3 regions of the Corallincola luteus genome follow, and region 3 is predicted to be linked to each of the others. Evidence: predicted binding sites of a transcription regulator. Region 3 holds the regulator's gene; each other region holds the start of a gene.
What was found. Region 3 encodes sigma-54, which starts transcription at its own class of promoters, with help from an activator protein. Its sites were predicted from a motif close to GTTGGCACGNNNNTNGNNT; they were not measured.

Region 1: EZV61_RS09995 (nitrate reductase) is a predicted target of sigma-54. The motif match lies at 2,471-2,489, and genes of this name have one in related genera.
Region 2: EZV61_RS02220 (superinfection exclusion B family protein) is a predicted target of sigma-54. The motif match lies at 2,107-2,125, and genes of this name have one in related genera.

Annotation. Positions count from the first base shown of each region.
Region 1 covers NZ_SJXE01000004.1:93,820-97,967, reverse strand. Annotated here, with positions in the region: gene nirB (nitrite reductase large subunit NirB) at 1-1,254, opposite strand, end outside; gene cobA (uroporphyrinogen-III C-methyltransferase) at 1,272-2,123, opposite strand; gene EZV61_RS09995 (nitrate reductase) at 2,525-4,148, shown strand, end outside.
Region 2 covers NZ_SJXE01000001.1:486,219-490,366, forward strand. Annotated here, with positions in the region: gene EZV61_RS02210 (putative bifunctional diguanylate cyclase/phosphodiesterase) at 1-587, shown strand, start outside; gene EZV61_RS02215 (hypothetical protein) at 606-1,409, opposite strand; gene EZV61_RS02220 (superinfection exclusion B family protein) at 1,471-2,067, opposite strand; gene EZV61_RS02225 (paraquat-inducible protein A) at 2,266-2,901, shown strand; gene EZV61_RS02230 (paraquat-inducible protein A) at 2,885-3,547, shown strand; gene EZV61_RS02235 (MlaD family protein) at 3,540-4,148, shown strand, end outside.
Region 3 covers NZ_SJXE01000003.1:68,222-72,369, forward strand. Annotated here, with positions in the region: gene EZV61_RS08350 (HPr family phosphocarrier protein) at 1-166, opposite strand, end outside; gene rapZ (RNase adapter RapZ) at 172-1,044, opposite strand; gene ptsN (PTS IIA-like nitrogen regulatory protein PtsN) at 1,041-1,490, opposite strand; gene hpf (ribosome hibernation promoting factor) at 1,499-1,786, opposite strand; gene EZV61_RS08370 (RNA polymerase factor sigma-54) at 1,818-3,314, opposite strand; gene lptB (LPS export ABC transporter ATP-binding protein) at 3,404-4,129, opposite strand; gene lptA (lipopolysaccharide transport periplasmic protein LptA) at 4,133-4,148, opposite strand, start outside.

The DNA.
Region 1 (4,148 bases), on a different contig from region 3:
AGCATCTATGCCAAGTCCAGCGCTGGCTTCTTCGCCGTCGATTGCAGGTAAAATGAAGACTTCTGGTGACTCAGGCAGATCCATATCATTTAGGTGAAGCTGCAACAGTGAACCGTATGCGTCAGCATCACCCACCAGAACAGCGCCTAATAGCTTCTTGTTGTCGCTAGAAACAACCAACTTTTTGTACACCTGCGTGTATTCATCACAGAAGGTGTAACACTGGGCGCCTTCGGTATTGGCGTGGGCGTCACCGATGCTGGCAACGTCAATACCAAGCAGCTTGAGCTTGGTGCTCATGTCTGCGCCCTTAAACTCAAGGTCTCCACCGGTGATCTGGTCAACGGCGGCTTTGGCCATCTGGTAACCCGGCGCGACCAAACCGAAAATACGACCGTCCCAGAGGGCACATTCACCCACGGCGTAGATATCTTCAGCGCTGGTCTGACATTTGTCATCAACCACAATGCCGCCACGTGGGCCTACTTCAATATCAAACTCACGTGCCAGGTTATCCCGTGGACGGATACCTGCCGAGAAAACGATCATATCGGTTTCCAGGAAGCTACCGTCAGCAAAGTTCATGCGATAACGGCAGGTTTCGCCAGCAACGATTTCAGTGGTGTTCTTTTCGGTATGAACAGTCACGCCGATATCTTCAATCTTGCGGCGCAGTAACTTACCGCCACCTTCATCTAACTGCACTGCCATCAGGCGTGGTGCAAATTCGACAACATGGGTTTGTAAGCCAAGGTTCTTAACCGCGTTGGCGCACTCCAGGCCCAATAGGCCACCACCCACAACAACACCGACTTTGCTACCTTCGGCGGATGCGGTGATTGCTTCTAAATCTTCAATTGTGCGGTAAACCAGGCAGTGTTCTTGTTCATGCCCTGGTACTGGTGGCACAAACGGGAAAGAGCCCGTTGCCAGGATCAGCTTGTCGTAACTTTCTACGATGCCTTTGTCCGTGGTGATAGTTTTGGCTTCTTTATCGATAGAGACAACTTGCTGATTCACCAGATAACGTACCTGACGCTCATCGTAATAAGCCTCGCTGGTCATCATCAGATCATCAACCGTTGCACCAGTAAAATAGCTCGACAACTGGACACGGTCATAAGCCAAACGAGGCTCTTCTGCAAAAGTGGTTATTTCATAACTATCAGCGGCTTGGTGGCTGCTAAGTTCATCAATGAACTTATGACCAACCATGCCATTACCGACAACAATGACTTTCGTTTTATTTGTCATAGTGGGATCCCTCTAAATTATGCTGACAGCTCGTGCTGTTCTGATTCGATTAAAGTGTTAAACCAGTTAAGGGCAGGGGCTAACGTAACTACCTCGCCAATAACGACCAATGTTGGAGATGGCAACTGGTGTTGCTTTGCCAATTCGGGCAACGTTTCTAATGTGCCTATAACGGTTTGTTGTTCTGGACGGCAGCCATTGGAAATCAAAGCGGCCGGCGTGTTGGTTGGCATACCGTGATAAGACAGTTCACGGCGAATATCAGGAAGTTTGCTCAGCCCCATATAGATAACTAGCGTTTGTGCCGGGCGGGCAAGGGCATGCCAATCGAGGTTAAGTCCGGTTTCACCGTGGGCGGTAATAAAGGTACAAGCTTGTGCCATACCGCGGTGAGTGAGTGGGATACCTGCATAGCTGGTGCAGCCCGATGCCGCAGTGATACCTGGCACGATCTCTACATCAACGCCAATCTTGCGCAGGGTTAAGGCTTCTTCACCGCCACGACCAAATATAAACGGGTCGCCTCCTTTAAGACGGCAGATGTTAAATCCTTCAGCCGCCTTAGTGACTAACAACTCGTTTAGTGCCGACTGGCTGATACTATGATGATTTTTCGATTTGCCGACAAACAGCGCTGCGGTTTGTTCTGGAAACAACGCCCTAATTTCATCGCTGACCAGCGCATCGTAGAGAATTAGGTCTGCTTGTTGAATAATGCGCAGAGCTTTAACTGTTAGTAGTTCAGCGTCACCTGGGCCCGAGCCGACCAACCAGACTTTACCTTGCGAAGAGGCTGACTTTGATGGAGTTGACTGCTGCTTAAGCGCTCTTGTTTCATTGTTCAGCGCGATAATCTTATTTCCCATCATTTACCCTCAAACTTGCTGCTGGTTGTAAAAACAACGCTATTTGACTAGGTACAAAGCAAGGTTGAGGCCAACTGTGTTTTTGATTAGTTGGTTTTATCTAACGCACTGTAATTTAATGATTTATTTGCCAGCCTCGATTGGTAGTGTCTAAATCCACTCTATGAGTAGGGGTAGTAGGTCTATCTCGCTATAGGTAGTGTTTTGATAAGCTGCTTGCCCAATGTGATCTAGGTTGCACTTTTATCTTGCGCCAATAAAGTGCAGCCGGGGCAGCTTTAACGAGTTGTCAATTTAAGGCTCTAAGGCTGAAATGCCGTTACGGCGGGGGTTTTACGATGTTTTGCCAGTGTGGCAAGGGTATTGCACCAAAGCAACGCAGAGATGTTTATTAGGAGTATTCCATGACCAACGACTGGGTGAAAACAACCTGCCCATACTGTGGCGTCGGGTGTGGCGTTGAAGCCAAAGCAGATGAATCGGGCAAGGTCACTATTCGCGGTGACAAATCCCACCCAGCGAATTATGGAAAGCTGTGTTCTAAAGGGCTCGCGCTAGGCGACACGGTTGTACCCACCGGGCGCTTAACGCACCCCTATCAAGATGGTCAGCGTATTAACTGGCAACAGGCACTGAACACGGTAGCGAAGCAGTTTCGCGATACGATAGATGCCCACGGGCCAGACTCTGTCGCGCTCTATGTGTCCGGCCAGTTGCTCACCGAAGACTACTACGTCGCCAACAAATTGATGAAAGGCTACGTTGGCTCAGCCAACATCGATACCAATAGCCGACTTTGCATGTCATCTGCGGTGGCGGGGCATAAGCGTGCATTTGGTACTGACACTGTACCTGGTTGTTATCAGGATTTTGAAGTGGCAGACCTACTTGTGCTGGTTGGTTCGAATTTAGCCTGGTGTCACCCCATCCTGTTTCAGCGGGTAAAGCAGGCCAAGTTAGACAAGCCAAACATGAAGATCATTGTGATCGATCCACGGGTAACAGATACCTGCGATATCGCCGATCTACACTTGCCGATCAAGCCCGGCAGCGATGTCTTACTGTTCAATGCATTACTGGCTTATCTGGCAGCGAACGATCATCAAGATCCTGAGTATCTTTCCAAATATACCGAAGGGGCCGAGCAGGCATTGCACGCCGCCCATGCCGATCAGGGCGATTTGGGTGATTTACAACAAGTCGCCACAAAGTTAGGTATCGATAACGCTAAGTTGACCGAATTTATGGCGCTGTTTGCTGCCACAGAAAAAGTCACCACCGTATATTCTCAAGGCGTAAACCAGTCCACCAGTGGCGTGGATAAAGTCAACGCGATCATCAATTGTCATCTGTTAACGGGTCGTATCGGACGCCCCGGCATGGGCCCGTTTTCGATTACCGGTCAGCCTAATGCGATGGGTGGACGCGAAGTGGGTGGACTGGCCAATATGCTGGCTGCCCATATGGAGTTTACTGACGATGCGATTGCGCGGGTGCAGACGTTTTGGGATTCGCCGACAATGGCCACAGAGCCAGGTGCCAAAGCGGTCGATCTGTTTAATAAGATGGAACAAGGCGAGATTAAAGCGGTTTGGATCATGGCGACTAACCCTGTCGTCAGCTTGCCCGATGCCGATCGCGTAAAGGGTGCGCTACAGAAGTGTGATTTTGTGGTCGTATCGGACTGCATAGCAGATACAGATACCACCCGTTTAGCCAATGTATTGTTACCGGCGCGGGGCTGGTCAGAAAAATCAGGTACAGTCACCAACTCAGAGCGGCGAATTTCGCGGCAGCGCGCTATTGTACCGCCAGCAGGTGAAGCCATGGCCGATTGGTGGATCATCTGTGAAGTCGCCAAACGCATGGGATATAAACAGGGGTTCAACTTCTCCCACGAAGGCGAGATATTTGCCGAGCATGCACAGCTGTCTGGATATGAAAACGACGGTTCGCGCGACTTCGATATCAGCGCGTTCAGTAATATGAGTAATGAAGAGTTTGATGCACTGACACCGTTCCAATGGC
Region 2 (4,148 bases), on a different contig from region 3:
GTTATTGGACCATCGAGCACAGTATGGCGATCCTGCAACAGCTAAAACTGCAGGGACTTCCCGATATTAAGATCGCTATCAATTTAACCTCGCATCAGTTTGATGATGAAAAGTTGGGGGCCTTTATTTCAGATAACCTGGCCAGATATGGTTTGAAAGAGGCGCAGATTGAACTGGAACTGACTGAAAATACCTTGATTGGGGATATCGATAAAGTGCTGACCCAGATGCAGGAGCTGAGAAAGCGTGGCGTTTCCCTGGCGATTGATGACTTCGGTACGGGCTACTCTTCACTAGAGTATTTGCGTCGCTTACCTGTAAACATTCTGAAGATTGACCGCTCTTTTGTGATGGATCTGGACAACGATGAAACGGATCGGCAATTAGTACAAACTATTTTGGCGATGGCGAAAAATATGCATATGGATGTCGTGGCTGAGGGGATTGAGAAACATAGTCATATCGACTTTTTGGCGGAAAGAGGCTGCGGCTATGGGCAGGGCTACTTTATATGTCGGCCAATCGATGAGTTGCAGCTGATGATCGCAATTGATAAGCATCTGATCGACGGCCGTTGGCTTGGCTGATTGCGCGTCGTTATGGTTTTAGGAGATGTCATTGTCGTTAGCGGGGTTCTCTGTTTCTTCTGTTGTTTCTGTGCTAACTGGCGCTTCTGATCCATCTGCTTGCTCTATTTGAGCTTGTTGCTGTTCACGTACTTTTCTTTTTTCCGCTTGCCGCAATAGGTACAAGGTGTCACTTCCTAGCCGTTTACTGACGTGGGGCGGCAAATCATCCAAAAGATAATCCCCTTTCTGCTCGACCACTAGCTTGAGGTATTTGGGGATTGATAGCCCTCCAACCTTGGTGATCCTTACCTGTTCTGATAAGTGGCGCATTACCCTGTTTACCGCCGCGTTGGTAAATGCAAGCAAGGCTTTATCGTTGCGGTCGCCTGTTCTGTGGGCATACTCAATAAACTCTTTAAGATGGCGAACATGGATCAAGCGACGCATGTTGGCTGGATCCCACAAGCTAAACTCCATCTTGGGATTTAGGCGCTGATATTCGTCTATTTCGTTGTCGCCAAGGTAGGGAAAACAGTGAACTTCAAACCCCCAATCAGTAAACAGTTGATAGACCGCCAAGCGGGGCTTGTGTAGTTGTCGGGTGGCAGGATCTGTGAGTAGCTCTGAATTCCAATGTCGACGATTTAAAATATGCTTAAGGGCATGATCAAAGCCCTGTTTGAACATGCCGTCTAGATCTGCCGCTGCCGAGGCAATCTTTTGGAAAAGGGGAGGTACATCTCCCCAGGTCGCTTTGTATTTTTGTTGCGTGATCTGCTTTAGTGTCAGACCCTGAGGAGTCGATTTAGCCGTTGGCGACAATGGTTTGTTTCTCATCATGAACCTAGTCTGCCAAATATAGCGCTGTCATCTGCACTTGGCTATTGTCTGGGCCACTCAATCAGGCCGCAATTCTCCGACGTCGCATGCGCATATCTTTAATCACAAATGCTGGACGAGTTTGTTTCAGGTAACGAATTTGCTCTTCGGTCATATCGCCGACAGGTAGCTGCAATACGCGGCTGGTCAGCTTCGGACGTGCCCATTGATGAAGTGCGAAACCTTTATAGGCATCGGTTTCTTTCTCATCCGGTGCTGGATTCCGCAGCAGTACATGCGCTTCGAGTAGAGCTCTTACCGCCGGCTCATGATCTGGTAGCGTAATGGTGCTGCGACGTTGAATAAAAAACTCTCGCAGGATAGCTCGCTCTTGGTGATCTAACATTGTCACTTTTTCGTCGATCGCTTGCTTCATCTCTTGGCGACGTCGGCGGTTGAGCACCCAAGAAAAACTTTCCGAGGCGGTCTCGCAGATGAAAATTGCTGACACCAGAAAGAAAGCGATCCCCAACATGGGAGAGATCTCTTGGATAATTTCGGTCAACCCAAAACGCTCGATGATACGTGCTGGGCTAAACAACATTAAGGCGCATAGTGCCCAGATCCAAACCAATAGCTTTCTTGGTTGTAGTATTTGATTCCAGCTTAGTTGTGACATGATATTCAATTCCGTCAAAGTGATGACACTCTTCTGGATAAGCAAGCTTCGTGCCCAAAAAATTAGTTAATTAACTGCTAAGTAAGATCATGCTCCCGAATTGACAGATAGTGCTTGAGCTAGATAAAGATTATTATCTATAGTCTGTTTAAGATTAATAGCTTGCGTATGGCAGGCAGCAATTGAGGCGGGCCGTCGGTGTCGCAGAGTACAAAATCCTTGCCCGAATATGGCCATCTCACTGCGTGTCACGAATGTGACCTATTAGTCAATCTTCCCCATGAACGGGTTGGCTATCGTCTTAAATGTCCCTGCTGTGGTTATGTGATAGTTGACACTCGCTATGATGCCTTAGGCAAAACCCTTGCCGCTTCCCTCGCTGCGCTTTTGTTATTTATTCCTGCCAATCTGCTGCCCATTATGGCGATCAATATTGGCGACATGGGGCAGAGTACAACCGTATTGCAAGGCGCCAAATTGATGTGGCAAGCGGAGTATTTCTGGGTTGCCTTTATGGTGGTGCTCACCGCTTTTATTGTGCCGCTGCTGGAGTTGAGTTTGTTGTTAAGCATTACCGTGCTGGCGAAACTGCGACGAGGTATGGGATTTGTGGTCAGCGCAGTTAAGGTTTATCAGAAGATCCGCAGTTGGGGCATGTTGGAAGTGTATATGTTCGGCATTTTGGTTTCGATTGTGAAACTGGTCGATCTAGCGGACTTAGTGGTCAACGGTGGGCTTTACTGCTTCGGTGGCTTGCTGTTTTGTTCAACCTACGCTGCCGCGAGTTTTGATCCACATGAAGTATGGGAGATCGTTGATGAAACCAAACACTGATCCAGAAACGCCAGCGGCCAGTGGAAGGGCTATTCATCGTGGATTGGTGTTGTGTCACGATTGTCATAAGTTGAATCGCTGGGACATCAAACAAGCTCACGCAATTCAGCGTTGTGGTCGCTGCGGTGCCAAGATGCATCCTCGCAAACCTAATTCTTTAGCGCGTACCTGGGCTTTGTCTATCACCGCAGCGCTGTGTCTGATACCTGCCAACATTCTGCCTATTATGACCATTATCAGTTTCGGCAAGGGGCAGTCAGACACCATCATGTCCGGTGTTATCGCTTTGATCCATTATGAGATGTACCCGATCGCGTTAGTGGTGTTTATCGCTTCGGTGGCGGTGCCCGTGATGAAGCTATTGGGGATCTGGATACTTTGCTTGTCGGTGCAGTTTGGCTGGAATAGCAGCCCTCGGCAGCGAACCGTGTTGTATCGGATGGTTGAATTTATTGGCAAATGGTCGATGTTAGATGTGTTTGTTATCGCCATTCTAGTTGCATTAGTTAATTTAGGGGCGCTGGCGACGATTGAAGCTGGCCATGGCGCTACCGCATTTTGTTTGGCGGTGGTGATTACAATTTTTGCGGCTGAAAGTTTTGACAGCCGATTGATTTGGGATCAGGAAGAGAATCGCAATGAGTGACGTTGAAAGTAATAACGACCAAAGCAATTCCGACGATATCGCCGAAGCGTTAGTTGAGAAGCGGAAAGGTATCCCTATGGTCTGGCTGTTGCCACTATTGGCGTTGGCCATTGGCGGTTGGTTGGTCTACAAAAGTATTACCGAAGCTAAGCTGCCAGTTAATATTGCTTTTGATACGGGTGAAGGGATTGTCAAAGGTAAAACCGAAGTCCGCTACAAAGGCTTTACCATCGGAGTGGTCGATGACCTGATTATGAACAAGACGCTTGACGGTGTGACCGCTGTGGTTCTGTTTGAGCGCGATGCCGAGCGCGCCCTTCGCGAGGGCACCCAGTTTTGGTTGGTTAAGCCTGAGGTGACTTTGGCCGGCGTGTCTGGTCTCGATACCCTGTTGTCTGGCAACTACATTGCCGTCGATTTGGGTGATAGTAATGGTAAGCCAGCAAAAGATTTCGTAGCCTTGCCGAAAGCGCCGCCTATGGACGATAACACGCCGGGCCTGCATATCACTCTCTATTCGGAAACACTCGATTCTCTTGCTATAGGTTCACCGCTGTTATATCGCCAGTTGCAAGTCGGTTCAGTTACCGATTACAAGTTG
Region 3 (4,148 bases):
TCATCAGCAGTCCCATGACACTGGCGGCGGAAGCGGATTTTCCTTGATGCTCAATCATCACTTCGGCATCAAATTTGTTGACCAGCATGACTAACTTGGTTGCTGCACGGGCATGCAAACCCAGTTTGTTTTTTATCAGTAGTTTCTTTTCAATGCGTTGTGTCATAAAGACTAATGACCTAGTTCTCGGTGACGGATCTGAATTTCGTTACGTAACTCTTTGAACTGCTTTGCCAATGTTTCGGCAATGAACACAGAGCGGTGTTGTCCACCGGTGCAACCGATAGCGACGGTTACATAGCTTCGATTGTTCAGTTCCAGATGTGGCAACCAGGTATTGAGTAAGTTGTTTATCTGCCAGATGAATTTGGCCACGATCGGTTGGCGGCTAAAAAACTGCTCAACTGGGGCGTCTAATCCGGTCATGGGGCGTAGTTCTGGTTCCCAATGGGGGTTGGGTAAGAATCGTGCATCAAACACATAATCAGCGTCTTGCGGAATACCGTATTTAAAGCCAAAGGACTCAAATACTAAAACCAGATGGCGATCAGCATTGCCTAGTAACCGTTCTCGCACCAGATCGCTGAGTTGATGTATCGACAGCTGAGAGCTGTCTATCTGAAGATCGGCACGGGAGATAAGCGGTTCAAGTAAACGCTGCTCTGCTTCAATCGCTTGCTCCAGAGATACACCATGCTTGGAGAGTGGGTGGAGCCGTCGAGTTTCGCTAAAGCGCTGGATCAATGCACTCTGCTGCGCATCCATAAACAGAACCGTACAGCGGCATTGCTGACATAAAAGGTCGAGAATTGTTTCCAGCGTATGTGGGTCTTCGGGCAGGTTTCTGACGTCAATGCTGACGGCGATATCGCTATAGTGCCCACTTACTTGAGCAACCAGTGTCGGTAGCATGGCTACCGGGAGGTTGTCGACACAGTAGTGACCTAAATCCTCCAATACGCGAAGCGCAACACTTTTGCCTGAGCCTGAGCGGCCACTGACAATCGTTAGTTTGGGTTTTGCGGCCACGTCAGTGCTGGTCATGAATCGGTGATGATTTCGTATAATTGTTGATCGTTAGCGGCACAGCGGAGCTGTTTGAGGACTTGTTTATCTGACAATTTGGCGGCGATAGCCGACAAGGTCTTCAGATGTTCCTGACAACTCTGTTCTGGAACCAAGAGGGCGAAAATCAGATCCACCGGTTTGTTATCAATTGCATCAAAGGCGATAGGCTCATCGCACTGCAATAACACGGCGACTGCTTTATTGGCGTTAGTGATCCTACCGTGGGGAATGGCAATGCCGTTACCTATACCGGTACTGCCTTTCTTTTCACGTTCTAGAATACTTTCGAAAATGGCTTTGTGGCCATGTTCTGGCAAGTGCTTGGCTGCCAATTCACTGGCCATTTCTAATATTCGTTTCTTACTTGAACCATGGACTGCACTTCGGGTGCAGTCCAGGCTAAGTATGGATGATATATCCATAGACATCTCTAGTGAGCGTTTAGCTTTTCTTTGTGTTTTATTACTTGCCGATCGAGTTTATCGATCAACGAGTCGATAGCTGCATACATATCACGATGCTCTGCATTCGCAAAGATCTCTCCACCATTTAGGTGCAGTGTGGCTTCGGCTTTTTGGGTTAATTTCTCAACATTGAGGATCACGTGGACATTGTTGATGTGGTCAAAGTGGCGCTCTAATTTACTAAATTTTCCGTCGACATACTCTCGCAGAGAGTCTGTTACTTCTACATGATGGCCGGTAAGATTGATTTGCATAGACCTCATCCTTATTTAGTTTTATTGCCTGCTATAGCAGGCTTTTTCGCTGATTTGACGGTGGAATAGACAAGGATTCCCGATACTTCGCAATGGTTCTCCGCGCTACCTGAATTCCCTGATCTGCCAGTAGGTCAGCAATCTTGCTATCTGACAAAGGCTTATTAGGGATTTCTGCCGCCACAAGTTTCTTGATTAACGCTCTAATTGCCGTTGAAGAACATTCTCCGCCACTTTCAGTACTGACATGACTGGAGAAGAAATACTTGAGTTCGAAAATACCCCGTGGGGTATGCATATATTTTTGCGTGGTTACCCGAGAGATGGTGGACTCGTGCATATCAACCGCTAAGGCAATATCATTGAGTACCATTGGCTTCATCGCTTCATCGCCGTACTCAAAGAAGTCGCGTTGGAACTGTACGATACAGTTGGCGACCTTGAGTAGGGTGTCGTTACGACTTTCCAAACTTTTGATGAACCACTTCGCTTCCTGCAGATGAGAGCGTATATATTGACTGTCAGTGGTGTTCTTTACCGTCCGGCTCATCGCTGCGTATTGCTGATTCACTTTCAGCTTGGGTACCGAGTCAGGGTTTAGCTCAACCACCCAACGTCCAGCTTTTTTCATTACCGACACATCTGGGATCACATATTGCTCATCACCGCTGATCACTGCGCTGCCGGGGCGCGGATTCAACGATTGGATCACCCGCAGAACTTCACGTAGCTGGTCTTCTTTCAGTTTGGTCTTGCGCATCAATTGGCGATAATCCCGGCTGGCTAGCAGGTCAATATACTGGCCAATAACCTGGCGGCACTCTTTTAGCCAAGGTGTCTCTTTGGCAAACTGATTGAGTTGTACCAGCAGACACTCCTGCAATGTGCGGGCACCTACGCCAATGGGGTCGAACAGTTGTACTCGCTTAATGACCGCTTCTACTTCATCAAGTTCGATATCTTCCTGCCCTAAAGAAGTAAGAATATCGTCGGCGGTGACCGTCAGGTAACCCGATTCATCAATCCCATCGATTATCGATGTCGCAATGGCTCTGTCGACATCTGTGAACGGGGTTAATTGCATCTGCCATTCCAGATGATCTTGCAACGACTCTGTGGTTTCGCCTTGATAGGTAAAGTCGGCGTCATCACTGAACGAGGAACCTGAAACGGGCGCTGCTGAAAGGTGGTCATCCCAGGTTGTATCGGTAGGCAGTTCTTCATTGATTTGTTGTTGGTTGAGCGCCTCAGATGTTTCCATGGCTGCATCTTCGCGCTCTTCCGACTGATTATTTTCAGCATTAGCCGTGGTTTGTTCCAGCTTGTCTGTCGCGGTATGGCTTTCACCATTAAGTTGCTCACTGGTTTCTTCCGCTTCGTTTTGCTCGAGTAGCGGATTATTATCCAGCGCTTCTTGGATCTCTTGCTGAAGGTCGAGCGTCGACAATTGCAATAGCCGGATTGCTTGCTGCAATTGCGGCGTCATGGTGAGTTGCTGACCTAAACGTAACTGTAATGACGGTTTCATCTACTTCCGTGACATTTAAAATAATGCTGTTGCTGTCATCGTTAATCGGCACTCAAAAGAGCCCGATGTATCAACGCTGGTTACTTACACTATAGCCGGAATTGTTCCCCGAGATATACGTCTCGTACCTTTTGGTCGGCTAACACTTGTTCCGGTTTTCCTTCGGCGATTAACTCTCCGTGGCTAACGATATAAGCATATTCGCACACATCGAGTGTTTCTCGCACGTTATGATCAGTGATCAATACACCGAGACCACGGTCTCTTAGGTGTTGAATAATCTTTTTTATATCCGTGACTGAGATAGGGTCTACGCCAGCGAAAGGCTCATCCAACAGCACGAACCTAGGCTCCACAGCCAGCGCTCTGGCAATCTCTACTCGGCGGCGTTCACCACCTGACAGTGACATACCTAAGCTATCTCTGATGTGAGTGATGCTAAACTCTTCTAGCAGATGTTCCAAGGTTTCCGTGCGCTGTAACCGGCTTAACTCTGGACGGGTTTGCAGTACTGCCATGATGTTGTCAGCGACACTGAGCTTACGAAAAATGGAGGACTCCTGTGGCAGGTAACCGATCCCCTTGCGCGCTCTGATATGCATGGGTGAAAGGGTCACATCTTCATCGTCAATCGTGATGCGCCCTTTATCGTTGGGTACCAGTCCAACCACCATATAGAAGGTGGTTGTTTTACCTGCCCCATTCGGTCCCAATAAGCCAACTATTTGGCCATCATTCAGCGCTAAAGAGACATTCTTAACTACTTGTCTATCTTTGTAGCTCTTGGCTAATTGACTGGCTTTCAATGTCGCCATGGTTTATTCCTTACTTTCG